2 regions of the Pseudomonas helvetica genome follow, and region 1 is predicted to be linked to the other one. Evidence: predicted binding sites of a transcription regulator. Region 1 holds the regulator's gene; the other holds the start of a gene.
What was found. Region 1 encodes FliA, which starts transcription of late flagellar genes. Its sites were predicted from a motif close to CTAAAGTTTNNNNNNNNNNNGCCGNTAA; they were not measured.
Positions count from the first base shown of each region.

Region 1 (15,469 bases):
CCGGTCATCGCCGACCACCGGCGGTGGCGTGTTGCTCGGCGGCAGATGGACTTCAACCACCGGCTCGACCAGCGCTTTGAGCAAGGGGGCGACCGTTGAAACCGGCGCCAGCATCGGTACAGGTGCTTCCAGTACCGGCACGACAACGGGCGCCTCGGCAACCGGAGCTACAACGGGAGGCGCAACCACTGGCTTTTGTGCATCGCGAGCCTGCTCTTCGAGCACTGCAGCCTGGAACTCGTCCAGTGCGCCTTGCGCCTCAATGGCTTCAACGACCTCGACGACCTCTACAACCTCGGGCAATACCTCGACTTCTGACGGCAACTCCTCGGTCGCGTCTTGCAACAACGCATCCAGATAGGACTGCAACGCCAGTTGTGGTCGGCTGGTAATTTTTACTGGCCGGTTCATTGGCACTCCATCCCGGCAGAGAAAAGATTCACCTCAAGCCACCTGCGGAACAAGTTGCTGCGCCAGCAAATGCTTGAGCAGCGCGCGGTACGCCAACACTCCACGGCTCTTGCCATCGAACTGCGAAGGGGTCAGGCCGGCACGGCTGGCATCACGCAGTCGGGTATCGACCGGGATGTAGCCTTGCCAGATTTCTTCCGGGTACATGTCGCGCAGCACCCGCAAGGTTCCCAGCGAGGCTTGGGTGCGACGATCGAACAGGGTCGGCACGATGCTGAACGGCAGCGCTTGTTTACGCGAACGGTTGATCATCGCCAAGGTGTTGACCATGCGCTCCAGACCTTTCACTGCAAGGTGCTCGGTCTGCACCGGGATCACCAACTGCTGGCTGGCCGCCAAGGCATTGACCATCAGCACGCCAAGCAACGGTGGGCTGTCGATCAACGCGTAATCGAAGTCCTGCCACAATTGCGCCAGGCTCTTGGCGATCACCAGGCCCAGACCGCTCTGCCCCGGCGACTGGCGCTCGAGGGTGGCGAGCGCAGTGCTCGACGGCAACAGGGAAATACGCTCGTCACTGGTCGGCAGCAACAATTGCCCGGGCAAGCCTTGCGGCACGCTGCCCTTGTGCAGAAACAGGTCGTAGCTGCTGTGTTCCAGGCTGTCGGGGTCGTAACCGAAGTAGCTGGTCATGGAGCCGTGCGGGTCGAGATCGACCACAACCACGCGCTTGCCCGCCTCTGCCAGCAAACCGGCTAAAGCGATGGAGGAAGTGGTTTTACCGACACCACCCTTTTGATTGGCAACTGCCCAGACTCTCATTCAGATTGTTCCTCCCGGTCGAATCAATACAACCGAGAAATAGCTCAACGTTATAAGCCGGGTGACGGAGAATTGACGGCACTCTCGTGTCCCGGCGACTTGACGGTCGTCGGTGCAGTTTGTGTGCCAGCACGCTTCAATGCGGCGTCCGGTTTTGCATTAGCGGTTCCGGTACCGGTCAGGCTGCGGCGTACATCGAGATTGCGCGACACCACCAACACCACGCGCCGGTTACGCGCACGCCCTTCGGCGGTCGCGTTATTGGCCACGGGCTGGAACTCGCCGTAACCCACCGAGGCCAGACGCCCAGGGTTGACACCCTGCATGGCGAGCATGCGCACGATGCTCGCCGAGCGGGCCGAGGACAGTTCCCAGTTGGTCGGGTACTGCGCCGTGCGGATCGGTTGATCGTCGGTGAAGCCCTCAACGTGAATCGGGTTGTCGAACGGTTTCAGAATCGCCGCGACCTTGTCGATGATGTTGAACGCGATATCGCTGGGCATCGCATCGCCGCTGCCGAACAACAGGCTGGAGTTGAGTTCGATCTCGACCCACAACTCGTTGCCACGCACGGTCATCTGATTGGAGCTGATCAAATCGCCAAACGCCGCACTGATGTCATCGGCAATACTCTTGAGCGGATCCTTGCTGGCCTGGGCGATGCCGGCATCGATCTGCTCGCTGTCCTTGACCAGCGGCTTGGCCGGGGTAACCGTCTTCGGACGTTCTTCGCCAATGGGGATCGGCTTGAGGGCTCGGTCAGAGTTGGTAAAGACCCCGACCAGCGCTTCGGAAATTTCCTTGTACTTGCCTTCGTTGATCGAAGAGATGGAATACATCACCACGAAAAAGGCGAACAGCAGTGTGATGAAGTCCGCGTAGGACACCAGCCAGCGCTCGTGGTTGACGTGTTCATCGTGCTGACGGCGGCGTGCCATAGTCCATTACCCCCATCAGTCCATGAAGCCCTGAAGCTTCAACTCGATGGAGCGTGGGTTTTCACCTTCGGCGATCGACAGAATGCCTTCCAGCAACATTTCGCGATAACGCGACTGTCGCAGCGCGATGGACTTGAGCTTGCTGGCAATCGGCAACAACACCAGGTTGGCGCTGGCCACGCCGTAGATGGTCGCGACGAAGGCCACGGCAATGCCGCTGCCCAGTTGCGACGGATCACCCAGGTTGCCCATCACATGAATCAGGCCCATGACCGCACCGATGATACCGATGGTCGGCGCATAGCCGCCCATGCTTTCAAAGACTTTGGCGGCTTCGATGTCACGGCTTTCCTGGGTGTAGAAATCCACTTCGAGGATGCTGCGAATCGACTCGGGTTCAGCGCCGTCGACCAGCAATTGCAAGCCTTTGCGCGAGTAGCTGTCGGGTTCGCTGTCCGCGACCCCTTCAAGCCCGAGCAAACCTTCCTTGCGCGCGGTGAGGCTCCAGTTGACCACACGGTCGATACCACCGGCGAGGTCGACGCGAGGCGGAAAGAGGATCCAGCGAAGAATCTGCATCGCGCGCTTGAAGGCACTCATCGGCGACTGCAACAAGGCAGCGCCAATGGTCCCGCCGAGCACGATCAGTGCCGCCGGGCCATTGGCCAAGGCACCGAGATGCCCGCCTTCCAGGTAGTTGCCACCAATAATGGCGATGAACGCCATGATGATCCCGATGAGGCTTAAAACATCCATCAGATGCACGCCTCGGCCAGGTGCTTGCCGATATCGTCGAGGCCGTAGATCGCGTCAGCCAGATCGGCTTTGACGATCGCCATCGGCATGCCGTAGATCACGCAACTGGCTTCATCCTGGGCCCAGACCGCGCTGCCGCCCTGCTTGAGCAGACGCGCGCCTTCGCGACCGTCGGCGCCCATGCCGGTAAGGACCACCGCCAGAACTTTGTCGCCGTAGGACTTGGCCGCCGAACCGAAGGTGATGTCCACGCACGGCTTGTAGTTCAGACGCTCGTCGCCCGGAAGGATTTTCACCGCGCCACGGCCGTCGATCATCATTTGCTTGCCACCCGGTGCCAGCAACGCCAGGCCCGGACGCAGGATGTCACCATCCTCGGCTTCCTTGACGCTGATCCGGCAGAGCTTGTCCAAACGCTCGGCGAAAGCCTTGGTGAAGGCCGCCGGCATGTGCTGGATCAGCACGATCGGCGCCGGGAAGTTGGCCGGCAGCTGTGTCAGCACCCGTTGCAACGCGACCGGGCCGCCGGTTGAGGTACCAATGGCAACCAGCTTGTAGGCTTTGCGTTTCGGTGCCGGCGACGATGCGCTGGCAACCGGCGCACGCGCAGGAATCGGCGTCGGGGCCGGACGCACAGGCGCCGGCGCACTGCTGCCGAAACTCGAAGGTGCCGGGGCCGGGGCTGGCGCGGCGGCTGGAGCCGGAGCGCTGTAGGCGCTGAAACGACGGTTACTGCGCGAAATGCTGTGAACCTTTTCGCACAGCAGTTGCTTGACCTTCTCGGGATTGCGCGAGATGTCTTCGAAATTCTTCGGCAGGAAGTCCACTGCGCCGGCATCCAGTGCATCGAGAGTGACCCGAGCGCCTTCGTGCGTCAGCGAGGAGAACATCAAAACCGGGGTAGGACAGCGCTGCATGATGTGCCGCACCGCCGTGATGCCATCCATCATCGGCATCTCGTAGTCCATGGTGATCACGTCTGGCTTGAGGGCCAGGGCCTGATCGATCGCCTCTTTACCGTTGGTCGCCGTACCGACAACCTGGATACTCGGATCTGCTGAAAGAATTTCCGAGACGCGGCGGCGGAAAAAACCAGAATCATCCACCACCAGGACTTTGACTGCCATAAACACTCCGTTAGACGGAGCGAGGCTCAGTCGCCCCGCTCCGCCAGAATCAAATACGCCGTGCGGCGTAACGCTTGAGCATGCTCGGAACATCGAGAATCAAGGCGATGCGACCGTCACCGGTAATGGTGGCGCCGGACATGCCCGGGGTTCCCTGAAGCATTTTGCCCAATGGCTTGATGACCACTTCTTCCTGGCCCACCAGCTGATCGACGACGAAGCCGATCCGCTGAGTGCCCACTGAAAGGATCACCACATGGCCTTCACGCTGCTCTTCGTGAGCGGCGGAGCTGACCAGCCAGCGTTTGAGGTAGAACAGTGGCAGCGCCTTGTCCCGTACGATCACCACTTCCTGACCGTCGACCACGTTGGTGCGCGACAGGTCGAGATGGAAAATCTCGTTGACGTTGACCAGCGGGAAAGCAAAGGCCTGGTTGCCGAGCATGACCATCAGCGTCGGCATGATCGCCAGGGTCAACGGGACCTTGATGACGATCTTCGAGCCTTTGCCCTTGGTCGAGTAGATATTGATGGTGCCGTTGAGCTGGGCGATCTTGGTTTTCACCACGTCCATGCCCACGCCACGACCGGACACGTCGGAGATCTCGGTTTTGGTCGAGAAACCCGGCGCGAAGATCAGGTTGAAGCAGTCGGACTCGCTGAGACGGTCCGCCGCATCCTTGTCCATCAAGCCTTTCTTCACGGCGATACTGCGCAAGACATCAGCATCCATGCCCTTGCCATCATCAGAGATGGACAGCAGGATGTGATCGCCTTCCTGCTCTGCGGACAGAATCACTTTGCCGCTGCGAGGCTTGCCCATCGCCTCACGATCAGCCGGTTCTTCGATACCGTGGTCGACCGAGTTACGCACCAAGTGGACCAGCGGGTCGGCCAGGGCCTCGACGAGGTTCTTGTCGAGGTCGGTTTCTTCACCGACCAGCTCCAGGTTGATCTCTTTCTTCAACTGGCGCGCGAGGTCGCGAACCAGGCGCGGGAAGCGCCCGAAGACTTTCTTGATCGGCTGCATCCGGGTCTTCATGACAGCGGTCTGCAAGTCGGCCGTGACCACGTCGAGGTTCGACACGGCCTTGGACATGGCTTCGTCGCCGCTGTTGAGGCCCAGACGGACCAAGCGGTTACGCACCAGTACCAGTTCGCCGACCATGTTCATGATTTCGTCGAGACGTGCGGTATCCACACGCACGGTGGTCTCGGCTTCACTGGCCGGTTTTTCCGGTGGCGGTGAGGCCGGTGCGCGAGCTGGGGCCGGTGCAGCCGCGGCAGCAGGTTTAGGCGCTTCAGCTTTTGGCTCGGGCGCTTTAGCCACAGGTGCTGGCGCTGCTGCCTTGGCAACGGGTGCCGCCACCGAAGCAGCAGCCGTGCCGACCTCCGTGAACTTGCCTTTGCCATGCAATTCGTCGAGCAGCGATTCGAACTCGTGATCGGAGATCAGATCGCTGCCAGCGGCCGCAGCCACAGGTGCAGCAGGTGCCGGAACGGCAGCAATTGCCGACTCCAGGGCATCAACGGCGAAGTTGCCTTTGCCATGCAACTGATCGAGCAGTGCTTCGAATTCGTCGTCGGTAATATCGGAGCTGTCGCCTGCCGCTTTCGGGGCAGCCGGTGCGGCAGGTGCTGCCGCCACTGCATCAGGGGCGAACTGGCCTTTGCCGTGCAATTGGTCGAGCAACGACTCGAACTCGGCATCGGTGATTTCATCGCTGCCGGCAGCCGCTTCAGGTGCCGGGGCTACAGGCGCCCCCGACTCAGCTTGCGCCTTGACCGCGTTCAGCGAGTCCAGCAGCAGTTCGAACTCATTGTCGGTGACGTCGCCCGATTCGCTTTCAGCGGCAGGTGCTTCAACCACCTCTGCAACTGGTTGCGCCACATCGTCTGTTTGAGGCTCGGCCAGGCGGGCCAGAGCCGCCAGCAGTTCCGGTGTAGCCGCAGTGATCGGTGCACGCTCGCGGACTTCGCTGAACATGCCGTTCACCGCGTCCAGCGCTTCGAGAACCACGTCCATCAGTTCCGAGTCGACGCGACGCTCACCCTTGCGCAGGATGTCGAACACGTTCTCGGCGATGTGACAGCACTCCACCAGCTCATTGAGCTGGAGGAAGCCGGCGCCCCCTTTTACAGTGTGAAAACCGCGAAAAATTGCATTGAGCAAATCCGCATCATCGGGTCGGCTTTCCAGCTCGACCAGCTGTTCGGACAGTTGCTCTAGAATCTCGCCGGCCTCAACCAGGAAATCCTGAAGGATCTCTTCATCGGCGCCGAAGCTCATTAAGGGGGTGCTCCTAAAGGTCTAAAAACCTAAAAAACCTAAAATCCAAGACTGGATAGCAAATCGTCCACATCGTCCTGACCGGACACAACGTCTTCTCTTTTATCGGCATGAATCTGCGGACCTTCACCCTGAGAGAGATGTTTTTGCGGATCTTTTTCAGCCAGCATCGCTTCATGGTCATGTTCGATGCCCGCAAAGCGGTCTACCTGACTGGCCATGAGCACGAGCTTGAGCAGGTTGCTTTCGACTTCGGTGACCAGTTGAATCACGCGCTTGATCACCTGACCGGTTAGATCCTGGTAATCCTGAGCCAGCAGAATATCGTTGAGGTTGCCCGAGACGACCTGGCTCTCCTCGACGCTACGCGTCAGGAAACCGTCGACACGCCGGGCCAGTTCGCGGAACTCTTCGGCACCGACTTCGCGGCGCATGAAACGCCCCCAGTCGGCGCTCAAGGCCTGGGCGTCAGTGCTCAGGCCATTGACCAGCGGAGTACTGTTCTCGACCAGATCCATGGTCCGGTTCGCGGCCGCTTCGGTCAGCTTGACCACATAGGACAGGCGCTCGGTGGCGTCTGTGATCTGTGAGACTTCCTCGGCTTGCGGCATGTTCGGGTCAATCTGAAAATTGACGATCGCGCTATGCAGCTCGCGAGTGAGCTTGCCCACCTCCTGGTACAGGCCGCGGTCACGGGTCTGATTGAGCTCATGGATCAGTTGCACAGCGTCACCGAACCTGCCCTTTTCAAGGCTTTCGACCAGTTCGTGAGCGTGTTTTTTCAGGGTCGATTCGAAATCGCCCTGTGAAGATTCTCTTTGCTCCATAGCTCCCCCCGTGGCGCAGTGGCTCCGCGCATCAACCGATGCGTTCGAATATTTTTTCGATCTTCTCTTTCAACGCCTGGGCCGTGAAGGGTTTGACCACATAGCCGTTTACACCGGCTTGAGCGGCTTCGATGATCTGCTCGCGCTTGGCTTCGGCAGTGACCATCAGCACCGGCAGGTGCTTGAGCTTTTCATCGGCGCGCACGTGGCGCAGCAAATCGATACCGGTCATGCCAGGCATGTTCCAGTCCGTTACCAGAAAGTCGATGCTCCCGCTGTTGAGGACGGGAATGGCGGTAATACCGTCGTCCGCCTCGACCGTGTTGGTGAACCCAAGGTCACGCAACAGGTTTTTTATGATCCGCCGCATCGTTGAGAAGTCATCAACGATGAGGATTTTCATGTTCTTGTCCAATTCGACCTCCAAGCAGTCTTAAACGCGTTCAGCACCTGAACACGCCATTCAATCAATTCGGCAGAGCACTCGACGACTGTCTGGAGCACAACGGATGAAGACCGGCACAGCGTTACGCCCTGCCTGTTTCGTTCGCAGTGTCCCCACACTGCTGTCAGCGCGCTCGCCACTCCCCCAAACGCCCCCGCAAACGGGCCGCGCACTGGCTGTGTAACTGGCTGACCCGCGATTCACTGACCCCCAGGACCTCACCGATTTCCTTGAGATTCAGCTCTTCGTCGTAGTACAGCGCCAACACCAGTCGCTCACGCTCCGGCAAATTGGCAATCGCATCCGCCAGTGCTGCCTGGAAGCGTTCATCTTCCAGGTCGCGCGACGGTTCGAGATGAGCACTCGCGCCATCCTCGTGCAGCCCTTCATGCTCGCCGTCCTGCAACAGATCGTCGAAGCTGAACAGGCGACTGCCCAAGGTGTCATTCAAAATCCCGTAATAATCGTCGAGACTCAATTGGAGTTCGGCCGCAACCTCGTGATCTTTAGCGTCACGCCCGGTTTTAGCTTCAATTGAGCGAATCGCGTCACTCACCATCCGGGTATTGCGGTGGACCGAGCGTGGCGCCCAGTCACCCTTGCGGACTTCATCGAGCATCGCACCACGGATACGGATCCCCGCGTACGTCTCGAAACTCGCACCTTTGCTCGCGTCGTATTTGGTCGACACTTCAAGCAAACCGATCATGCCTGCCTGGATCAGGTCCTCGACCTGAACACTGGCCGGCAAGCGCGCCAACAGGTGATAGGCAATACGTTTTACCAGTGGCGCGTAACGCTCGATCAGTTCGTACTGCGCGTCACGCGCCGACTTCTTGTACAGGTTGTAACCGCTGGCTGTCATAGAACCGGACCCGCAGTTTGCTGCACCAGACGCTCGACGAAAAATTCCAGGTGCCCACGCGGGTTGGCAGGCAGCGGCCAGGTATCGACTTTCTGCGCGATGGCCTTGAATGCCAGCGCACACTTGGAACGAGGAAACGCTTCATACACGGCGCGCTGCTTCTGCACCGCCTTACGCACGCATTCGTCGTAAGGCACCGCACCGACGTATTGTAAGGCGACGTCGAGGAAGCGATCCGTGACCTTGGTCAACTTGGCGAACAGATTTCGCCCTTCCTGCGGGCTTTGCGCCATGTTGGCCAGCACGCGGAAGCGGTTCATGCCGTAATCGCGGTTGAGCAGTTTGATCAGCGCGTAGGCGTCAGTGATCGACGTCGGCTCGTCGCACACCACCAGCAATACTTCCTGGGCTGCGCGAACAAAACTGACGACCGACTCACCAATACCCGCCGCCGTGTCGATCACCAATACGTCGAGGTTATCGCCGATGTCGCTGAATGCCTGAATCAGGCCAGCATGCTGGGCCGGGCTCAGGTGAACCATGCTCTGGGTACCGGACGCTGCTGGAACAATGCGAATTCCGCCCGGCCCCTGAAGTAATACATCGCGCAGTTCACAGCGGCCTTCGATGACGTCGGCCAGCGTACGCTTGGGCGTGAGCCCCAGCAGGACGTCAACGTTCGCCAGCCCCAGATCGGCGTCCAGCAGCATGACGCGCCGGCCGAGCTCAGCAAGAGCCAGGGACAAGTTCACTGACACATTAGTCTTCCCGACGCCACCTTTGCCGCCGGTCACTGCGATCACCTGTACGGGATGCATGCTGCCCATGTTCGTTCTTTACCTTGTCTTGCTTAGACGCGGACTACATGACTGGCTGCGCGCTCACTTGTGAACAATGCATGGCAGGCCATCGATGTAGATACAAATCTATTCATTATTACCTCAGCCGACACGCTTGGCCGGGCTGTGGTAGAGGTCAGCGAACATATCAGCCATGGCTTCTTCGCTGGGTTCTTCCTGCATCTGCACGCTAACGGCGCGACTGACCAACTGATGCCGGCGCGGTAAATGTAGATCATCCGGGATCCGTGGCCCGTCGGTCAGATAAGCGACAGGTAATTCGTGGCTGATTGCCAGGCTCAACACCTCGCCCAGGCTCGCTGTTTCATCCAGTTTAGTCAGAATGCAGCCTGCTAGCCCGCACCGCTTGTAACTGTGATAAGCGGCAGTCAGCACCTGCTTTTGGCTGGTAGTGGCCAGCACCAGATAATTCTTCGACTTGATCCCGCGACCGGCCAGGCTTTCCAGCTGCATGCGCAACGCCGGATCACTGGCCTGCAGGCCGGCGGTGTCGATCAACACCACACGCTTGCGCAACAGCGGATCAAGGGCTTGCGCCAGGGACTGGCCCGGGTCGACGTGAGTCACCGAGACATTGAGGATACGCCCCAGGGTCTTGAGCTGTTCCTGAGCCCCAATGCGGAAGCTGTCCATGCTCACCAGCGCGATGTTCTGCGCGCCGTACTTGAGCACGTAACGCGCGGCCAGCTTGGCCAGCGTGGTGGTTTTGCCCATGCCGGCAGGGCCGACCATGGCGATCACGCCACCCTCTTCCAGTGGTTCGATCTCGGGAGTCACGATCATCCGCGCCAGGTGCGCCAACAGCATGCGCCAGGCCTGGCGGGGTTCTTCAATGTCAGTAATCAGTTCCAGCAGATCGCGCGACAACGGACCGGACAGGCCGATGCGTTGCAGGCGACGCCACAGGTTGGCTTGCTGCGGGCGACTGCCTTGCAGCTGGTTCCAGGCCAGCGAACCCAACTGTACTTCGAGCAGTTCACGCAGACCATTGAGTTCGAAACGCATCGAGTCGAAAGCCCGCGGATCGACCCCGGCAGAATGCACAGGCGCTGAAGCAGGACGCGGCCGCTCAGCAAAGGTCGGCTCGATCAACGGTTCCGCAGCGGTCAGCGGCAGGCCGGCAAACAACTGGCGATTGGTGCTGGCGCTCGCATCACCTTCGCCGTCGCCACGCAGGCTCAATTCGGCCTGAGCCGTGACGATCCGCGACTGGGTCTTGCGCAACTCGTCTTCGAGTTCAATGTTCGGTACACGCGGGGCCAGCGCCGACAGCTTGTAATCCAGGGCCGCCGTCAGCTCGACACCACCGGCGATCCGGCGATTACCGATAATGGCCGCATCAGCGCCCAGCTCATCGCGAACCAGCTTCATGGCCTGACGCATATCGGCGGCGAAAAAACGCTTAACTTGCATAAACCACTACCTCAGCCGTTGGGCCCTACTGTCGCAACGATGGTCACTTGCTTGTTGTCAGGGATTTCCTGATACGCCAACACATGCAACCCCGGCACTGCCAAACGTCCGAACCGCGAGAGCATCGCGCGTACCGGACCTGCTACCAGCAGAATCACCGGTTGACCTTGCATTTCCTGACGCTGCGCGGCGTCGATCAACGAACGTTGCAGCTTCTCTGCCATGCTTGGCTCCAGCAAAACGCCCTCTTCCGAGCCTTGTCCTGCCTTCTGAAGACTATTGAGCAATATTTGTTCCAACCTTGGTTCCAAGGTGATCACAGGCAGCTCGGACTCAGTGCCTACAATGCTTTGGACGATAGCGCGCGATACGCCGACGCGAACGGCCGCCACCAGAGCGGCAGTATCTTGACTCTTGGCGGCATTGTTCGCGATGGCTTCGGCAATGCTGCGAATGTCGCGAACCGGAACCTGTTCGGCCAACAAGGCCTGCAGTACTTTGAGCAACTGCGACAGCGAAACGACGCCCGGCACCAGCTCCTCGGCCAGTTTTGGCGAGCTTTTGGCCAGCAATTGCATGAGCTGCTGAACTTCCTCGTGGCCGATCAGCTCGCTGGAATGCTTGTACAAAATCTGGTTGAGGTGAGTCGCCACCACCGTACTGGCATCAACCACGGTGTACCCCAGGGATTGCGCCTGCGGACGCTGACTGATTTCGATCCAGACCGCCTCCAGGCCAAAGGCCGGATCTTTGGCGGTGATGCCATTGAGCGTGCCGTAGACCTGCCCGGGGTTGATCGCCAGTTCGCGATCCGGATAAATCTCCGCCTCGGCGAGGATCACCCCCATCAGGGTCAGGCGGTAGGCACTCGGCGCCAGATCGAGGTTGTCGCGAATGTGCACGGTCGGCATCAGGAAGCCCAGATCCTGGGAAAGCTTCTTGCGCACGCCCTTGATCCGCGCCAGCAACTGACCACCCTGGTTGCGATCCACCAGCGGGATCAGCCGGTAGCCGACTTCCAGACCAATCATGTCGATCGGGGTCACGTCATCCCAGCCCAGCTCTTTGGTTTCCATGGCCCGTGCGGGCGACGGCAGCAGGTCCTGCTGACGCTTGACCTCTTCCAGAGCCTGAACCTTGACGATGTTGTGTTTTTTCCAGAACAGATACGCGCCGCCCGCTGCGACGGCGGCCATGCTGAGAAAGGAGAAGTGCGGCATGCCTGGCACCAGGCCCATGACCGCCATCAAACCGGCAGCTACCGCCAGCGCCTTGGGCGACGCGAACATTTGCCGATTGATCTGCTTGCCCATGTCTTCCGAACCGGAAGCACGGGTCACCATGATCGCCGCCGCGGTGGACAGCAGCAGTGATGGCAATTGCGCCACCAAACCGTCACCGATGGTCAACAATGCGTAGACCTTGCCGGCATCGCCGAAGCTCATGCCATGCTGGAAGATCCCGACCGCCATGCCGCCAATCAGGTTGATGAACAGAATCAGCAGACCGGCGATGGCGTCACCGCGCACGAACTTGCTGGCACCGTCCATCGAACCGTAGAACTCGGCCTCCTGGGCCACCTCCATACGGCGCAGTTTGGCTGCGGGCTGGTCGATCAGGCCGGCGTTCAGGTCGGCGTCGATGGCCATCTGCTTGCCCGGCATCGCATCCAGGGTAAAACGCGCACTGACCTCGGAAATCCGCCCGGCACCTTTGGTCACCACGACGAAGTTGATGATCATCAAAATCGCGAAGACCACGATACCGACCACGTAGTTACCGCCAATCACCACCTCGCCGAAGGCCTGAATCACCTTGCCGGCGGCGGCATGGCCGTCCTGACCGTGGAGCATCACCACCCGGGTCGAGGCCACGTTCAATGCCAGTCGCAACAACGTGGCGACCAGCAGAATGGTCGGAAACACCGCGAAATCCAGCGGCCGCAAGGCGTAGACGCAGACCAGCAGCACGACAATCGACAGCGCAATGTTGAAGGTGAAGAACACGTCGAGCAGGAACGGCGGGACCGGCAACATCATCATCGCCAGCATGACCAACAGCAACAGCGGCACACCCAGATTGCCTCGACTGAGGTCTGCCAGGTTGCTGCGGGCACTGTTGATTAACTGAGAGCGATCCACCGGTATTCCCCGTTCCTTGAAGCAAACTTTTGACGCCTGAAGCGGGCGCAGAGCGGGTACTGCAAGAAGCTTTCCAACTTTTGCAGGGGGCTTGAAACAGCGGGGTTTATCGGGAGTTTTTCAGCGACCGGACAGACGCCATCGCGGGCAAGCCTTGCTCCTACAGATCACTCACATCCGTAGGAGCAAGACTTGCCCGCGAAGAGACCGGATATTCAACGCCCATCCCAAGAATTCAGCCACAAATCTGGAAAACACCGGGATTTGTCCGACAGGCTTTCGAGGTTGCCCCTCGGAAGTGGCATCGCTAGTCTTCGGTGGTCACTGCCAAATCAGCGACCGGGCCTGGAAACCCGATTGAGTAAACGAGGCCGCTCTAACCAGTAAACGAGAACCTCGCCATGAACAAATCTTCGCACCTCCACGATTTAAAAACCGCCCCCCCCTTCTCCATCCACAACGATCAAGCCTCGTTCCGCGTCAACAGTGGCGTCTCGATCCACGAAGCCTTGCCCCACGTGTCCGACCTGCTCCACCTCTCCAAGATGCTGGCCGAAGATGCAGCGATGGAGCGCAAAACCGACCGCTACGCCTGGGCCTCTCACTACTTGCAGGAGATGAGCAAAGCCGTCATCGATAACGCGGTGAAAGTCATAGCCGCATCGAACAACCATCAAAAAGCCGAACATTAACTCACCCACCGCGGATCGCTCCCACGCTCCTGCGCGGAAACGATCTAAAGCCGTTCACGCCCCAACCACTCAGGCCGGCCGGTAGGCCGCGGCGCTGTTGCTGTTGCTGTTGATCCACCCGCCCCTATCGGGAGGCCGAGCGCAGGTGTTCATCAGGGGGTGGGCGCGCAGCGCCGTACGGCGCAGCCGGACACATCGAGAGGAGGTCGTCGCGAAGCAGACCGTAGGCGATGCCCCCTGATGAATGCCGAAGCAAGGGTACGCCGAGCCTAGGCGAGGTGCCGTACGCTTGGGGCGAAGACCTTTGCTTCCTTTGGGGCGTTTGCCAAAGGGAGTCGCCGTCAGGGCGAAACCCTAAGTGGCCGTTACCGCAGAAATGGATATGTACACCTGCAAGAGATTGGTCGGCTGTCAGGCCGCCATCGCGGGCAAGCCCGGCTCCCACAGGGGATGGGGGTATATCTGAAAGAGACGGGTCGGCTGCCAGGCCGTCATCGCGAGCAAGCTCAGCTCCTACAGAGGATGGGGATATATCTGAAAGAGACGGGTCGGCTGTCAGGCCGCCATCGCAGGCAAGCCAACCCGCACAATTTTGATCAGCGTAAGCCGGTCAGGAATCCCGCCGCAGATCCGGAGGAATCGGCAATTCATCCTTAAGCGGATCCGGACGCTTACCCTTGCCCGCACGGTACTGACGGATCTGATAAACGTAAGCCAACACCTGAGCAACCGCCAAATAGAGCCCACCAGGAATTTCCTGATCAAGCTCGGTGGAATAGTAAATCGAACGCGCCAGAGCCGGCGACTCAAGCAGCAAGACCTCATTAGCCACCGCGATCTCGCGGATCTTCAGCGCCAGGAAGTCGCTGCCCTTGGCCACCAGCATCGGCGCCCCACCCTTCTCCGGATCGTACTTGAGCGCCACCGCGTAGTGGGTCGGGTTGGTAATGACCACATCGGCCTCAGGAATGGCCGCCATCATCCGCCGCTGGGACATCTCGCGCTGCAACTGGCGAATTCGCTGCTTGACCTCGGGGCGACCTTCCTGATCCTTGTGCTCGTCGCGCACTTCCTGCTTGGTCATCAGCAGTTTTTTGTGACTCTGGTAAAGCTGAACCGGCACATCGACCGCCGCGATCAGAATCAACCCGCACGCCATCCACAAGGTGCTCCAGCCCACCAGCTGCACACTGTGAATAATCGCCTGCTCCAGCGGCTCATGGGCGATTCGCAACAAATCGTCGATGTCCGAGCGCAGCACGCTCAGCGCGACGAACAGCACCAGCAGGAATTTTGCCAGAGCCTTGAGCAGCTCGATCAGCGCCGTGGACGAAAACATCCGCTTGAGGCCGTTGGCCGGGTTCATTCGACTGAACTTGGGTGCCAGGCTACTGCCGGCGAACAGCCAGCCGCCCAGGGAAATCGGGCCGACGATCGCCGCCAGCAACAAGGTCAGCAGCACCGGTTGCACCGCGATAATCGCGATCTTGCCCGACTTCAGCAAATACAGGCCCATGGCGTCCGGAGTCAGCACCACTTCACGCGGCAGGGAGAAGTTCAGGCGCATGATTTCCAGCAGGTCCAGCGCCAGACCGCCGCCGTAGATCAGCAATCCGCCCGCACCGGCCAGCATCACCGCCAGAGTATTGAGCTCTTTGGAGCGCGCGATCTCGCCCTTTTCACGGGAGTCCTTCTTGCGCTTGTCCGTGGGGTCTTCTGTCTTGTCCTGACCGCTCTCGCTTTCAGCCATGACTCAGCGCGCCTGTGCCATATCACGCAACAACTGCAAGGCCTCGGTGGCCAGCGGTTGATACTGGTTGAGAATGTCCCCCAGGCTGACCCAGAAAATCACCAGGCCCAGCACCAGGGTCAGCGGAAAACC
Region 1 is NZ_CP150917.1:1,917,277-1,932,745, reverse strand. It holds gene AABM55_RS08740 (CheW domain-containing protein) at 1-411, opposite strand, end outside; gene AABM55_RS08735 (ParA family protein) at 445-1,233, opposite strand; gene motD (flagellar motor protein MotD) at 1,284-2,171, opposite strand; gene AABM55_RS08725 (flagellar motor protein) at 2,187-2,927, opposite strand; gene AABM55_RS08720 (chemotaxis response regulator protein-glutamate methylesterase) at 2,927-4,054, opposite strand; gene AABM55_RS08715 (chemotaxis protein CheA) at 4,104-6,344, opposite strand; gene AABM55_RS08710 (protein phosphatase CheZ) at 6,383-7,171, opposite strand; gene AABM55_RS08705 (chemotaxis response regulator CheY) at 7,203-7,574, opposite strand; gene fliA (RNA polymerase sigma factor FliA) at 7,741-8,481, opposite strand; gene fleN (flagellar synthesis regulator FleN) at 8,478-9,308, opposite strand; gene flhF (flagellar biosynthesis protein FlhF) at 9,423-10,754, opposite strand; gene flhA (flagellar biosynthesis protein FlhA) at 10,766-12,895, opposite strand; gene AABM55_RS08680 (DUF3077 domain-containing protein) at 13,297-13,587, shown strand; gene flhB (flagellar biosynthesis protein FlhB) at 14,198-15,337, opposite strand; gene fliR (flagellar biosynthetic protein FliR) at 15,341-15,469, opposite strand, start outside.

Region 2 (15,469 bases), 1.2 Mb from region 1:
CGACTTTTTGTGGCCGACCGTTGGCGTCGATCCAGTCAACCGCCAGGCCAGCCCGGCTGGCGAGGATTTCCAGTTGCGCATCGCTCATGGACGCTCTCCAGTGGTGGGTAGCAAAGGTGCCGCTGCCGTCAGACTGACCAGCGCGCAGTAGGGGGCGAGGGTGCCTTGTTGCAGGGCTTCGAAGGACCGCTGCGGGTACTCGAACAGCAACCGGGAATGGGCGTGTGATGAATGGGACACGGGCTCCGCGGTGAGGTTCAGGTCGATGCACAGCAGGCTGCCATCGCCCATATGCCAGCGCGCACTTATCGCCCCCGTTGCCAGCACCGTGGCGCCCAGCGCGTGAGCACCGGGCAGGCGCGGGATGATTTCGCGATGACGGATCAGCAGCAACTGTCGATACAGCGTCAGGGTTGCTTGCTGTGTCAGCGGTTCAGATGAGGTCAGTGTCGGCCGCGAAGCGGTGAACGTGTGCAACGCATTCGGGTCGGGAATCTGCTCGCGGGTGTGCGGATCGGCAAAGGCGCTGAACGCCGCGAACTCATTGCGTCGACCTTCTCGCACCTGCCTGGCCAAGACTCCATGGTGGCTGGTGAAAAACAGAAACGGCTCGTCTGCGGCGTATTCGTCGCCCATGAACAGCAACGGGATCATCGGTGACAACAACAGAAGGACCGTCGCCGCATGCAACGCCTGAGGTGCAGTCAACTGGTGGAGACGCTCGCCAAAGGCACGGTTGCCGATCTGGTCATGGTTTTGCAGAAACAGCACGAAGGCGCTGGGCGGCAAATGTCCGCTGGGTTCGCCGCGGGCACGGCCATGGCGATTGGTATGGCCCTGATAGGCGAAGCCCTGGCTCAGGCAGCGCGCCAGTTTTTCGCTGGGGCCCTCGGCAAAGTCAGCGTAATAGGCCTCGGTTTCTCCGGTCAGCAAGACGTGCAGCGCGTTGTGCCCATCGTCGTTCCACTGCGCGTCGAAGCCTTGCTCCAGCAGGCTGGCCTGGTTGTGCTCGTTTTCCAGGGTGAGCCAGACATGACGGGGTGGGTCGATGTGCTCGCGCACCGTCGCCGCCAGTTCCTGAAGGAAATCCGGATCTTCGATGGCGTGTACCGCATCCAGACGCAAACCGTCGAAACGGTACTCAAGGAGCCACATCAGCGCGTTGTCGATAAAGAAGTCGCGCACCTCACGACGACGGAAATCAATGGCCGCGCCCCAAGGCGTGTGCAGGTCTTCGCGGAAAAAGCCCTTGGCATAATGATGCAGGTAATTGCCGTCAGGGCCGAAATGGTTGTAAACCACGTCGATAATCACCGCCAGACCCAGACCGTGGGCGCTATCGATCAGGTGCTTGAGCGCATCAGGCGTGCCATATGACGACTGGGGCGCGTAGGGCAGCACGCCGTCATAGCCCCAGTTACGCTCGCCAGGAAACTGCGCCAGGGGCATCAGTTCGATCGCGGTAACGCCCAGTTCGGCCAGCCGTGGCAGGTGCTTTTCGACTTCGGCAAAACCACCCAACACACCCACATGCAGTTCGTAGATTACCGCTTCATGCCAGGGCCGGCCTTGCCAAAAACAGTGCTGCCAGCGGTAAGCGTGCGGGTCAACCACCACACTAGGTGACGCCAGACCGCCGGCTTGCGCCCGGGACGCGGGGTCCGGTACGTCGCGTTCGCCATCGATGTTGTAGCGATAGCGGGTGCCGGCCGGGCAACGGGTCTCGATCACGAACCAGCCGTCCGCCTGGGGCAACATCGGCAGTGATTGCCCGTCTTCCAGCTCGACACTCACATAAAACGCATCGGGCGCCCACAGGGCGAACCGGGTGTGTTCGGCATCCAGCATGACGGCGCCGTGGGGCCAGGTTTCCGGAGTCCGTAACGGCATTCAAGAATCCCTCTCACTGCTTGACCGACTGACCCAACGCCTTGGCGACCAGTTGTTCATAGAGTTCAGCGTAGGGTTCGACCGCTTTGCACCAATTGAATGGCGCAGCCATGGCCCGGCAACGCATGGCGTTCAACAGGGGCGGGTGGGCGAACACCTTGAACGCCCGGCTCAAGGCTTCTTCGTAGCTGGCAACCGTCGACTCGTCGAAGAGAAAACCGGTGACGCCATTGTCGATGGTGTCGGCCAGACCGCCGGTGTTGCGCGCGACCGGCAACGAGCCGAAACGTTGCGCATACATCTGGCTCAAGCCGCATGGTTCATAGCGTGAAGGCATCAACAGGAAATCACTGCCGGCGAACATCCGTCGCGCATCGGTTTCGTTAAACCCGATGCGTACACCGATCTGCCCCGGAAAACGCAGGGCGAGGGCGCGCATGGCTTGTTCTTCTTCCGGTTCGCCACGGCCGATGATCGCGATTTGCCCACCCGAAGAGACGATGAACTCGGACACGGCTTCAGTCAGGTCCAGGCCTTTTTGGTAGACCAGTCGCGAAACCACGGCGAACAGCGGACCCTTGGAGTCCTTCAGGCCGAACAGTTTGCGCACGTGGGCGGCATTCACCGCTTTGCCGTCCCAGTCGCCGATGCTGAACGGGCAAAACAGGTGGGGGTCGGTCGCCGCATCCCAACTTTCGTCGATGCCATTCGGGATGCCGCTGAGCAGGCCTTGCTGGGTCTTGCTGGCAAGGAAACCGTCGAGACCGCAGCCGAAGGCCGGAGTGGTGATTTCCTGGGCGTAGGTCGCGCTGACGGTGGTGATATGACTCGAATAGGCCATGCCTGCCTTGAGAAACGACAGTTTGCCGTAGAACTCCATGCCTTCCTGTTGCAGGGCATGTTCGGGAATACCCAGCTCGGGGCAAGAGGCGAGGCTGACTACGCCTTGGTAAGCCAGGTTATGAATGGTGAACAGGGTCGGCGTGCGCTGACCACGCCAGTGCATGTAGGCCGGGGCCAGGCCGGCAGGCCAGTCGTGAGCATGCACCAGATCCGGGCGCCAGTGGATGTGTGCCAGGTTGGCGGCGAGGTCGGCGGCAGCCAGGCCCAGGCGGGCAAAACGGATGTGGTTGTCCGGCCAGTCGCGGCCATTGTTGGCGCCGTAGGGCGAGCCCTCGCGTTCGTACAGTTCGGGGCAGATCAGGACGTAGATGACCAGCCCGTCCGGCATGTCCATGCGGCCGATCTTGCAGGGGGGCAATGCGGCGTGTCCGCCCAGTTCGCCGATGATATGGATCGGGTTTTCGCTGTGCATCACTTGCGGATAACCGGGAATCAGTACCCGGACATCGTGCAGATGGGCCATGGCTCGGGGCAATGCGGCAGAAACGTCACCCAGGCCACCGGTTTTCACCAGGTCGGCGATTTCCGAGGTGACAAACAACACTTTCTTCTTGTTTGGATTCTGACGTGGAGCGGGCAGTACCGTTTTTGCACCCGGGGCAAGAACCGACATCGAGGTCGGCTCGCCGATTTGCTGGTGAGAACGCTCTCCCTGGATTTCTAAAGCGGCACCGTTCATGTGTTTCTCCCGTTTTATTGATCTGTTTCAGGCATCTCACCCCATGATGCAGGCGGCCAGTTCCTGTGGCCGGGCGCAAAAGCGCTACGCAAGGAGCAGCAAACGCTGGTCGATGCGCTGAATCTCAAAGGCTGTAGTGGTCGTTGCAAGGATTGCACCAGTCGCTGCGGCCCCACCTTTAACCTGACCTGTTGCTTCGGCAGAAAGTTTCGATTTTTTCCCCACAAAATGACCGGCCGGTTTCCAGTCACGAAATGGAGTCTAGGTCAGAACTTAGAGCGGGGTGTGTGACGTTTTGAAATTGTTCGACAATCGGTCTGACGTCACGATTTCCGCGCTCAATCAGCCGCGCCCGCACCGACGAAGTGCAGGTTCTGTCGCCGCCGGGGCACAAAAAAGGGGAGAGAGTTGCCAGAGAGTGGGGCGTGGCAAAGCGCCGTTCGCACTCTATTGGTGCGTGCAACTTGCAAAAGCAGACACCACCAACCCTGTAGCAGCTGCCGAACGCAGGCTACGCCAGCTGCTACAGAGTGTGTGTCAGGACGGTGTGGCCTAATTCAACAGCCGGATCGAATGGCCAGTTGTCCAGGCTTGAATATCTTCAATCATCTGTGAAAAGAACAGCCGGTAGTTTTGCTCGCTGACATAGCCGACATGCGGTGTGGCCAGCACGTTGGGCAATGTCCGAAATGGATGCTCGACGGCTAATGGCTCGCGCTCGAAGACATCCAGCGCCGCGCCCTTCAGGCGGTTCTGTTCAAGGGCCTGGATCAATGCGGCTTCATCGACGATCGGCCCGCGCGCGGTATTGATCAGCAACGCTGATGGTTTCATCCAGCCAAGTGCCTGTTCATCGACCAGGCCCCGGCTGCGCTCGCTGAGCACCAGATGGATCGACAGCACATCGGCTTGCTCGAACAGCTCGCGCTTGCTGACAAAAGTAACCCCGGCTTCGGCTGCGCGCTCGACGGTGAGGTTTTCGCTCCAGGCGATAACGCGCATTCCGAACACCTGACCGAACTCGGCGATCCGTTTGCCAATGCTGCCCAGGCCCAGAATACCCAGGGTCTTGCCATACAGGTCGCCACCCAGGCCTTGTTGCCAGTGACCGGCACGCAGGGCGTTGGCTTCTGCAAGCAGATTGCGGGTCAGGGCCATGATCAGCGTCCAGGTCAATTCGGGCGCCGCCTGTTTGTAGCTGTCGGTCCCGCAAACCTGAATCCCCAACGCCGCGGCGGCCTTGAGGTCGATGGCGGCATTGCGCATGCCTCCGGTGACCAGCAATTTGAGTTTGGGCAGGCTACGCAGGAGTGCTTCGTCGAACAGCGTGCGCTCGCGCATCACGCAAATCACCTCGAAGGACTGCAATCGGTCGCTCAGTGTGGCGTGGTCGGCAGGGTAGTCATGCAAAAAGCTGACTTTGCCGATACCGTCCAGCACCGACCAATCCACCACATGACGGGCCACGCCCTGCCAGTCATCGATCACCGCAATCTGCACAGTCATGAGCATTGTCTCTTCAAAGGGGGGGGCGTGGGTTTAACCGTTGGCTGAGGCTGTAACGTCGTGATTATGGCGACATTAACAACGTGGCAGCACCAGGGGCTCAAGGCATCCAGCCCAGTGTCGCCAGCGCCAGCACACCATAACGCGCGCCTTTGGCAAAGGTCACGATCAGCAAAAAACGCCCCACGGGTTCTCGCATCACGCCGGCCACCAGTGTCAGCGGGTCGCCAATGATCGGCACCCAGCTCAGCAGCAGTGACCAATGGCCATAACGTTGATAGTGAGTGCGGGCTTTTTCCAGATGAGCAGGGCTGACCGGAAACCAGCGACGCTCCCTGAAGCGCTCGACGCTGCGTCCCAGCCACCAGTTCAGCAACGAACCCAGCACGTTGCCGAGCGTGGCGACGGCGAGCAGCCACCACAATCCATGCTTGCCGTTGAGCAGCAATCCCACCAGCACGGCCTCGGACTGCAACGGTAACAACGTCGCGGCACCGAATGCCGCGATGAACAGCCCGAGATAGCCAGCGAGCATTACCGGGCCGGGTAGTCGGCGATCACTTTATCGGTGCCATTTTTAGTCAACCCAATGACCTGATAAGCATCGGCCATGCCGTCCATTTCCATGCCTGGCGAGCCCATGGGCATACCCGGCGCAGCCGCGCCAAGCAGGTCGGATTGACTCAACGCCAGTACCTGTTCGGCGGGGACATGGCCTTCGACGAATTTGCCGTTGATCACCGCGGTGTGGCACGACGCCAGTCGCGGCGGGACGCCGAGGCGCTGCTTGACTTCGCTCATGTTGGTTTCAACGTGATCGTTGACCTTGAAGCCATTGGCTTCAAGGTGCGCGATCCACTTTTTGCAGCAACCGCAATTGGCATCGCGGTGGACATCAATCGGAATCAGCTCGGCGGCCTGGGCCAGGGAGCTGATGAACAGGGCGCCAAGGGCGGCCAGACGCAGCGTGGTTTTCATCGGTTATCTCTCGTTGATCATTTCACGCCGCGCATTTTGACCGTTTTCGCCGATGAAAAAGAGTGCTTATGTTTCAAAGTTATTCATGGATATCCCTTGAAGGTTATGCCCACGCGAAACGCGCGGGCGGCATTCGCGGGGTCACTTGACCTTGAAGCGCCCCATGATCGAACTGACCCGGCTATTGGCGTCCAGCAGCTGGCGCGTGTTGATGTCGGTGGCGTGACCGCTTTGCACCAGCTCTTCGACCATATGGCGGATTTGCACCATGCTGCGGTTGATCTCCTCGGTCACCGCGCTCTGTTGTTCGGCGGCCGTGGCGATCTGGGTGCTGAGGCTGTTGATGTGGCTGACCGAGCCGGCCATTTCGTCCAGCCCGGCGTTGACGCGCGCTGTCGCATCGGCAGCGGACTGACAGCTGGCCTGGGTGTTTTCCATCGCCGCCACCGAAGAGCTGACACCCTGGGTCAAACGGCTGAGCATCTCGTTGATCTCCGAGGTGCTGGCCTGGGTGCGGGCGGCGAGGGCGCGGACTTCATCGGCGACCACGGCAAAGCCTCGACCTTGTTCACCGGCTCGCGCGGCCTCAATCGCGGCGTTGAGTGCCAGCAGGTTGGTTTGCCCGGCAATGGCGCCGATCACCCCGAGGATTTCGGTGATGCGCTGGGCGTCCTGCTGCATGCTTTCGACTTTGTGGGTGGCACTGGCCACTTCGCCGATCAATGCGCTCACGCTGCTTGAGGCTTCGCCCACCACCACCCGCGAGCGGTCGGCGTGTTCGTTGGCGCGCTGGGTAAACGCGGCGGTTTGTGCGGCGTTCTCGGCGACGCTGTCGGCGGTCGAACTCATCTCGGTGATGGCGGTGACGGTCTGGTCGGTCTCCGAGGCATGACGCTGCAGTATCTGGTTGGTATGCGCCGAGGTCTGTTGCAGGTTTTCCAGGCTTGAGGCCATGGCGCCCGTGGCCTGGGTGACTTCGCCGATCATGTTTTGCAGGTAGGCGATAAAGGTGTTGACCGAATGGCCGATCGCGCCCAGTTCATCCTCGGCGCGAATGGTGATGCGCCGGGTCAGGTCGGCGTCGCCGGTGGACAGCGCGTCGATGTTGGCTTTCAAGGCTTTCATGCGCTGGATCAGTTGGCGGATTGCATAGATTTGCAGCAGCACCAGCAGCAAAACCATCGGGATCTGCAACAGGCTCAAGGTGCTCAAGACATCGTCGCGTTGAGCGGTGATCAGGAGGGTCGGCAGGGCGGTGGCAAGGAACCACGGTGTGCCTTCGATCGGACGCATGAAGAAAGTGTTCGCCACGCCTTGATTGTCGAACTCGACGCGTTGCAGCGAAGCATCACGGCGCTCAAGCGCGGTTTTGATCTGCGCGGCAAAAGGCGAGTTGCTTGCCAGTTCACTGATGTTTTTCAGGACAATCGGAGCACTGATGCGCGAGCTGTTGCTGATGATCTTGCCGTCGGCCTCGACGATCAACATTTCGGCACCCAAGTCTTTTTCCTTACGCGCGACCAGGTCATTGAAGAAGCCCAGAGTGACGTCAATGGTCGCGACTCCGTACGGCACGCCATTGCGCGCTATCGCCATGGCGCAGTTGGTGCGCGGTTCGGCGCTGGCGTCGTCCTTATAGGCCGCGGCCCAGGCGCATTGACCGCGAGGTGTCTGCATGCCGCCCTTGTACCAGGGCTGATCGTAATAGTTGGGTGCCGCGTCGCTGTTCCAGAAGGTGTTGACGGCCAGTTTGCCCGACGCATCCCGGTGCCAGAAGGTACTGAATTTGTTGCGTCCGGCTTCGCGCTGGCCAGGCAACGGCCAGATCCCGCCACCAAACACCTTCAGCTCACCGTACTGGTCTACCAGGCCAGGCAACACGGTGTCGATGGTTGCGCTGTCGAGCAGGGGAATGGTTTGGGTGATGCTGCGTTGTTGCGCTTGAACCTTGTTCAGTTCGCCCTGGATCTGTTCGGCCACTTCGGCGATGCGGTTCAGTGCGACCTGTTCTTCCGTGTGCCGAAGTTTCGGCGCGACCAACTGGCTGATGCCCGCCACCGTCAAGGCGAACAACAACAGGATGAACAGCACCAGAAACAGCGTGTAACGGGCTTGAATGGTACGGAATGCGGGCATTGAACCGGTCCTTGTGCTAAGCGCTCTTGTTGATTTATTGCGGCGTTTAGCAGCTATCGGCCCGCGGCAGGCCGACTTTAGTACCATGGTCCCAAAAATGGTTTTTACGGACGACCGGTTGGTCATCGACATGAGCCATGCGCAGTTTCATCCCGGGCTGGTGACGTGGTTTCTTTCGTGGCTTTCAAGCCTGATTCATTGACGGTCTGATTGTTAAACAATTGTTTCAAGTCAATGAATTCAAGGGTTTGGTGATTTGTATCCGAAATGTACAAGAATTGTAAAAAGCTGAAATATTTGTAGTCCAAGGGACGCTGACGAATTGATACTCGCGTACCAATTCGTCAGTTGAACAAGGACTTTTTATGGTCACCTTACAAGGACGTCTTCGCGCTTCGGGGCTGCTCCCGGTCTGGCTCACGCCGCGCACAGGAGCACTCTCATGACCATCGGTTATGTCGGAGGCTGGACCAGCAAGGCCGGATTACTGATTCGCGAGGGCGGGACGAGTGGCAGTAAACCCGTACCGCAGAACGTCAAGGTCAAGCAGATGCTCGCACTGGTGGGCAATGATCCATTGGCGCTGAACACCGCGAAAATGAACGAGCAGAAGCTCTACAAGAATTTCAAGGGATTCGACCCCGAGACCGTCACGGTCAAACAGCTCGGAAACATCAGCGCCTTTTTGCGCGATCGCGGTTTGATCAGCGATGTGACGGCCCTGACGCTGCTCAACGCCGGCGACAAGTTCGATCGCTTTGGGGTGCCGAAAAACCTGGATGAAAAATTCAATGCGCTGGAGTACTTCGCCACGCAGCTGGATAACATCCAGAGCAACAACCTCAAAGGCAACAAGTACGCCAACCACCTGATTCCCGAGTACAAGAAGGCGATTTACGTACTGCAGAACCTGAAGACGTATGGCATGGGCAATGGCCCCGCCGTTCCGAACACCAAGGGGGTCACTGGCAAAGCCTGATCTTCAAGTGCAACAGGCCCGTCATACACGGCATGAACGGGCCTGCGACGCTCAGTGTTATCGATCGAGCATCTGCATGACGGCTTGCGGGTAACGCGCCCCGAGCACCGCGTCATCCGGAAAAATCGCCTCCAGCGCCGACAAGTCTTCCGGGCTTAATACAACGTCCAGCGCGGCGACATTCTCCTCCAGATACTTGCGTTGCTTGGTACCCGGAATGGGGATCAGGTAATCGCCTTGCGCCAGTACCCAGGCCAACGCCAGTTGCCCTGCGGTCACACCTTTTTCTGCTGCCAGCGTTTGCACCTGTTGGACCAACTGCAAATTCCTGTTGAAGTTTTCGCCCTGAAAGCGCGGGCTGAAGCGCCGGTAATCGTCCGCTGCAAAATCGTCGGGACTTTTCAGGGCGCCGGTCAGAAAGCCTCGGCCGAGCGGGCTGTACGGCACAAAGGCAATCCCCAGGCGCTGACAGGTGGCCAGGCAATCGTTGTGCTCCTGATCGCGGCTCCACAGCGAGTATTCACTTTGCAGCGCGCTGATCGGGTGAACCTTATGCGCTCGTTCAAGGGTTATCGCCGAGGCTTCGCTCAAGCCGAGGTAGCGCACTTTACCGGCCTGGACCAGTTCGGCCATGGCGCCCACGGTCTCTTCGATGGCCACCTCCGGATCGACGCGATGCTGGTAGTACAAGTCCAGAGTGTCTACGCCCAGACGTTTCAGCGTGCCGTCGATGGCAGCACGGATGTACTCCGGTCGGCCGTCGACTCCACGTGCAGTGGGGTTGGACGGATCACGCACGATGCCGAATTTACTGGCCAGGAACACCTGGTCGCGCTTGCCTGCAATCGCTTTGCCAATCAGCGCTTCGTTGGTGTGCGGGCCATACATGTCGGCGGTGTCGAGTAAATTGACGCCCAACTCCATGGCACGATGCAATGTTGCCAATGCCTCGGACGTATCGCCGCCCGTGGTGTAGAAGTCGGTCATGCCCATGCAGCCCAGACCGATCGCAGAAACCTCAGGGCCGTTTTTGCCCAATTGACGAGTGTGCATGGTGTCGCTCCTTTTTGATGTGGCCCCATTGTTGCGCTCGACAAAAACAAGATAAACCGGCTAAAAACGCTATCACTGTTTGTAATTTCTAAATAATCCGCAGGTAACCAAGAGCAATGGACCGTTTTAATGCTATGCGAGTATTCACTCGCATTGTCGAGCTGGAAGGATTTGCCAAGGCCGCGGACAGCCTGCAAATGCCCAGGGCTTCGGTAACCATCCTGATCAAGCAGCTTGAGGCGCATTTGGGCGTGCAACTGTTGCAGCGCACCACACGGCACGTCAGTCCAACCGCCGATGGCGCGGCGTATTATCAGCGCTGCGTGCGATTGCTGGCTGATCTGGACGAGACAGAGGCAGCGTTTTCCAGCTCTCGGCAAAATCCACGCGGGCTTTTGCGTATCGACATGCCTGCCGGCATCGGGCGTTTGCTGGTGATCCCGGCCTTGCCGGAATTTACCCGGCGTTACCCGCTGATCGAGTTGGAAATCGGCTTGAACGATCGCCCGGTCGACCTGATTCGCGAGGGCGTCGATTGTGTGCTGCGCGGCGGCTCGTCTCTGGATGATTCGCTGGTAGCGCGACCGCTGGCGATGCTCGATCAGGTCACCTGCGCCAGCCCCGACTACTTGCGACGCCAGGGTACGCCGCACTGCCTGGAAGATCTGGCGGGGCACCAGATGGTCGAGTATTTCTCCAGCACCACCGGCAGGCGTTTCGGCCTGGAATTTGACATAGACGGACACGTGCACCCGGTGAACCTGCCCAAACAGGTGGCGGTCAACAGCGCAGATGGTTATCTGGCCTCTTGTGAAGCGGGTTATGGCCTGGTCCAGACGCCGTACTATCACGTTGCACGGCAGTTGCGCGAGGGAACGTTGTGCGAGGTGTTAGAGCATCTGCCGCCGCCAGGGTTACCCCTGACGGCGCTCTATCCTCCGCACCGCCAGTTGTCTCTGCGGGTGCGGGTGTTTGTCGACTGGCTGGTGCAGCTTTGCGCTCAGCCGGGCAACGGGCTGCTGCGCGGATACTCAGGTAACTGACGGTGAGGCGACTCTGGCTGCCGGTGGAGTAAGGTGTCGTGCAGTTGCTGCATGTGCGGACAGTAGAAACTCACAGGCCGCAGTTTTGCACCACGATGAAACAATGCATACCAGCCAGATGCCGCGGGCGCAGGCATCAACCCGGTAAATACGAAATCGATGGCGCAGAGGCGACGCATGTTCTGTGGAGAATGCTGCGACAGATCAAGCTTGATCGAGATCATCCAGTGCGCGGGTAGCTGCTGGAGCTGCAACTGCACGCTCTTGTCCAACTGATAAAGCACGACTTCCACTCGCTCATGGTGCTGGCTGATCTGCATTGGCAAAGAGTGTTGTGATGGCGTGTCGTTTCGGGTGCCGAATGACGCAGACAGTTGCCTCATGAAGGTTGCACAGGCCGCCGGCCATTCCAGTTGCGGTAACGGACGTGCATGCCCTTTGACCATTTGATAGCCAATGACAACACTTTCCTCATGGGACTCACCAAAGGGCGAGGGAACATAGTCGGGAAGCAGCCCGATGTTTTTGAAACCGAGTTTTTGCGCCATTTGCTGAGTGTAGAGATGATGGGTGACCTGCTTGATCGAGACGCTCTTGAGGCCGAGTCGGCTCGCCCGCCGCAACAGTTCACGACCCAGCCGGGTGGCGATGTTTTTGCCCCGGGCTTGCGGGTGTACGAGGCACAAGGCGAATTCAGCGTGATCCAGGCTATGTGCATCCCTGCACAATGCCGCGTGGCCAACGATGCATTCATCGATCAACGCCAGCATTGAGTGCCATCGGTTGTCGGCGTTGTGCTGGCCAATCATCGACGGCAAATAGACATCAGGCTGTACATAATTTTCCCCATACACCTGGCGAAACAACGCACTGACAGCGGTTGAGTCCGCTTGCCTGAAACGTCGAAACCTGAATGTACTCATGGAGCAGGCTCCCGCTGAGGGGCGCTATACACGCGCAGGTCAACGATCCGGCGCTGCTTTCCCGAGCGTGGATGCAGCAGTAATGCGCCGGTCGTGCAGGGGCTGAAGACACATTCAAGCTGACCACTGCCGATCATTTGGCTGATGTCCGGGTACTGACCCAGCAGTGCTGCGTGAATGGCCGGGATTGAAGCGTTTATTGACGTCGAGTCGTGCGCGGGCACCCACCTCAGGGTCATTCGATCCTTGACCCCAACACTTTCGATCACCAACTGCCATTGCCAGCAATCGGCCAGGCGCTGAAGGATTTCGGCGATCTCCTCCTGGAACAACGAGATGACACCGATGCGAATACGAATGCTCTGTTCGCTACGTCCCAGCAAGGCGAATTTGCGTTGCCGGGTGCCGCTCGGCTCGCGCCAACATGCGCGATCACCGACGGGATAACGCAGCAGTGGCATTAACTTTCGGGTCAGGTTGGTGATGATCAATTGGCCTGGGCGATGACATTCCTCGATGACCTCGTGGGTGTGTTCATCGACAATTTCCACCACCGTCTGTTGATCAAACACCCGATGTTCACCCACCTCACAATCCCGGGTGCTGGCGCCCACGAGTCCTGCGTCGACACAGGCATAGCCAATGGACGCGACGCGTGCATTGGGAAAGACCTGAGCCAGCATCGGCAATTGTGCGGCAAACAGACTTTCGCCACCGTAGAGCACGGTGGTTATCTGTGGCAGGACGCCGTGTCGCTCGGCCAGGCTGGCGGCGAATTGCAGAAGTTGTGCGGGTACGCCAGCGAGGACATTGATCTGGTGTTCGGCAATGGCCGCTGCAAGCGTTGCGGAGTCGACTTCGCCGGCAAACGGGAACTCGCAGATGGAAGGCGACACATGGGCCAATGATTCATGGATAAACAGAAAACTGGCATAAAGGTCGCCGGCAAAAAACAGATTGGCAACCCGGTCGCCATCGCACAGTTGTCCCGAGAGGGCGTTCCCGAAGTGCGTCACCATGTTCTGCCATTCATCACGGGTGTACGCCACCAGTTTTTCCTGGCCGGTTGAACCACCGGTTTTGTAAATCAGGGCGTTTTCGGTTTTACCGGTCAGTACCGGCCAGGTGTTTAAATTGTGGCTGCCATTCCAATAGTCTGAAGCGACGGTGAGTGGTAGATCTTCGACAGTACAGTGATGTTCTGGTAGTTGATTGAAGTGTGTTTTGTAATAGTGAGAATGTTTTCGTGAGTGCAGCAGCAACTCTTCGAATGAATAGTTAGTGTTCATGAGTTCAGGCTCTTGATAGTTTTAAAATAGGCGTTCAGTTGTGATGCTTGCTCGCTGAAAAGTCAGTTCTCAAGTCAATCATCAGGGGTACTTTGCCGCTGTGCCTGTTGCGTTCGAACCGGTCGGGAGAACACCGTTGAACCTCAAGTTCCAGCAGGCGGTTATTCACGGCTGTTGAAATAACGGGGATGTCCAGCAGGCGTTGACGTAGGGTCTGTGGATCATGTTCTGCGCGCACCACCAAACGTTCGGTTCCGTTGGAGTCGTGATCAAGAAGGAGCTGCAGTTGAGTGGCGGCTTTTTCTTCCAGGTCGCTGATCGAGACAAAGTCCGAAGCGATCCGCAGCAGTCGACCGTGTCTTCCTTGCAGTTCAAATCGAGGCGTGTCCAGGCCACAAGGGCAGGTTCCTGGCAGCCAACGTCCAGTGTCCCCGACCTCGTAACGGATGATCGCCTGACCTTCGCGTGCCCGCGAGGTAAAGAGCAAACGACCGACTTCGCCGGGTTCGACAGGAGCGTCGTGTTCAAGGTTGACGATTTCCAGCCACTGGATGTCGCTCATCAGGTGAAAAACGCCATCTGCGCTTGCCGGGCACGCATGACCGAGAGGGCCGGCGTCGACAGAACCGTAGAGGGCGGAACGAATCGTCGAGACCCCACAACGCTCCATCAACCGTCGGCTGGCATTGCCAGAATGTTCGCCGCCCATGAAGACTTTATTGACCCCGCCGTAGGCCTTGAGGCGATCCTGCTCGCTGAAAAACAGGCGCTGCAACGTGCTGGGCATGCCAATCAGCGTGTTGATGCGCTGGTCCACAATCAGTTGGGCTATTTCACTGAAGTCGTCGTCGTGGGGGCCGCCCATGGGGAAGTGCGTGACCCCCATCTGTTCAAGGATCCTGGAAAAACTGAACAGCCCGCCATAGAGGCTGCCACCGTAGAACAGATTCATCACTCGATCCTGCCCCGGCGTCAGTCCGATGGCGAACATGCCGTCAGCCGCCGCGCGCATCTGCCGGCTAAAGTCTCGATAGCTGTAGCCAGCCAAGGCGGGAGTGCTGCTGGTACCACCTGAGCGGAAAAACAGTTGAGCGTCGGACGAACCGGATTGCGCGATGAAATCCGTCTTGTTCATCACTGCGTACGCGTTCAGTTGCGCCGGGGCACCAGGGGGCTGGTCCAGTGTTGCGCGGTTGCTCGATAACTGCGGCGGCAAGGTTACCGAGGTCCTGCGAGTCAAGCGTGACAGGGCGAAAACACCGTCATGGGGTTCTCCTGCATAGCCGTCATGAATCAGCTCGGGAGGGGCGATTCGATTGACGCCCGCGCTCAGCAGTTGCCTGACCAGGCTTGGCGTTTGCCGGGGTGTGCAGATCAGAGCACAACTTTGCAGATGCGTGCGCCACGGCAGCAGGGACTCGGCAATCAATGCGTTTGGCATCGGCCGTAACAACAGCGTTCGAAACAACGGAGAAGGTGCCAATCGGCGATGGTGCTCCCACATGATGCGCCATCCATCACCGGACCAGACGCGTCCTGTCTCATCGGCAAAACTTTGATCGAGTCGCGCCAAGGCAATCCGGGTGGTGATCTCGCAGGCTTCCTGAGCTGTGGGGAGCAACGCTGGCCAGCGGCTGGCGCGGCGTTCGAACGCGTCAGCGAGTTGTCCGCCGATAGCATGCAGGGTTTGCGGGTCATCACTGTCAACCAGCAGCCACTGCGGACTGGAGCACGCTTGTTGGTCGAGCCGACACACTTCATCGACCAGGGCATCCAGCGCTGCGGGGGACACGGCTTCTGGCGACAGGTAGGCAAAACTGATCTTGTGACCCCAGTCGATCCAGCGGCACCCGCTGGGAACCAGCCGGCGAATGGCCTTGAGCGCTGCGTCGCCACCCCATGCGCTGACGCCATCGGCGTGAGCGCATAGAAGATCAAGGCGATCGGTATCGACAGGCAACACAGCGACGCAGTTGGTCAGTAATCCGCTGGCGTCGCACTCGAGGAACGCTGCCAGTAATTGCGCACTCAGGCTGTTGTCACTGGAGCTTGGGCGCAGCCAGTTGATGTTACCCACCAGCAGGCTTTCC
Region 2 is NZ_CP150917.1:3,085,766-3,101,234, forward strand. It holds gene malQ (4-alpha-glucanotransferase) at 1-88, opposite strand, end outside; gene treZ (malto-oligosyltrehalose trehalohydrolase) at 85-1,890, opposite strand; gene glgA (glycogen synthase GlgA) at 1,904-3,472, opposite strand; gene AABM55_RS14225 (D-2-hydroxyacid dehydrogenase family protein) at 4,025-4,978, opposite strand; gene AABM55_RS14230 (YqaA family protein) at 5,079-5,513, opposite strand; gene AABM55_RS14235 (DUF411 domain-containing protein) at 5,513-5,956, opposite strand; gene AABM55_RS14240 (methyl-accepting chemotaxis protein) at 6,098-8,092, opposite strand; gene AABM55_RS14245 (hypothetical protein) at 8,535-9,071, shown strand; gene AABM55_RS14250 (aldo/keto reductase) at 9,129-10,124, opposite strand; gene AABM55_RS14255 (LysR family transcriptional regulator) at 10,241-11,167, shown strand; gene AABM55_RS14260 (GNAT family N-acetyltransferase) at 11,125-12,090, opposite strand; gene AABM55_RS14265 (AMP-binding protein) at 12,087-13,379, opposite strand; gene AABM55_RS14270 (acyl-CoA reductase) at 13,414-15,469, opposite strand, start outside.
Region 2: a site for FliA is predicted at 8,146-8,173, ahead of AABM55_RS14240 (methyl-accepting chemotaxis protein). Genes of this name have one in related genera too.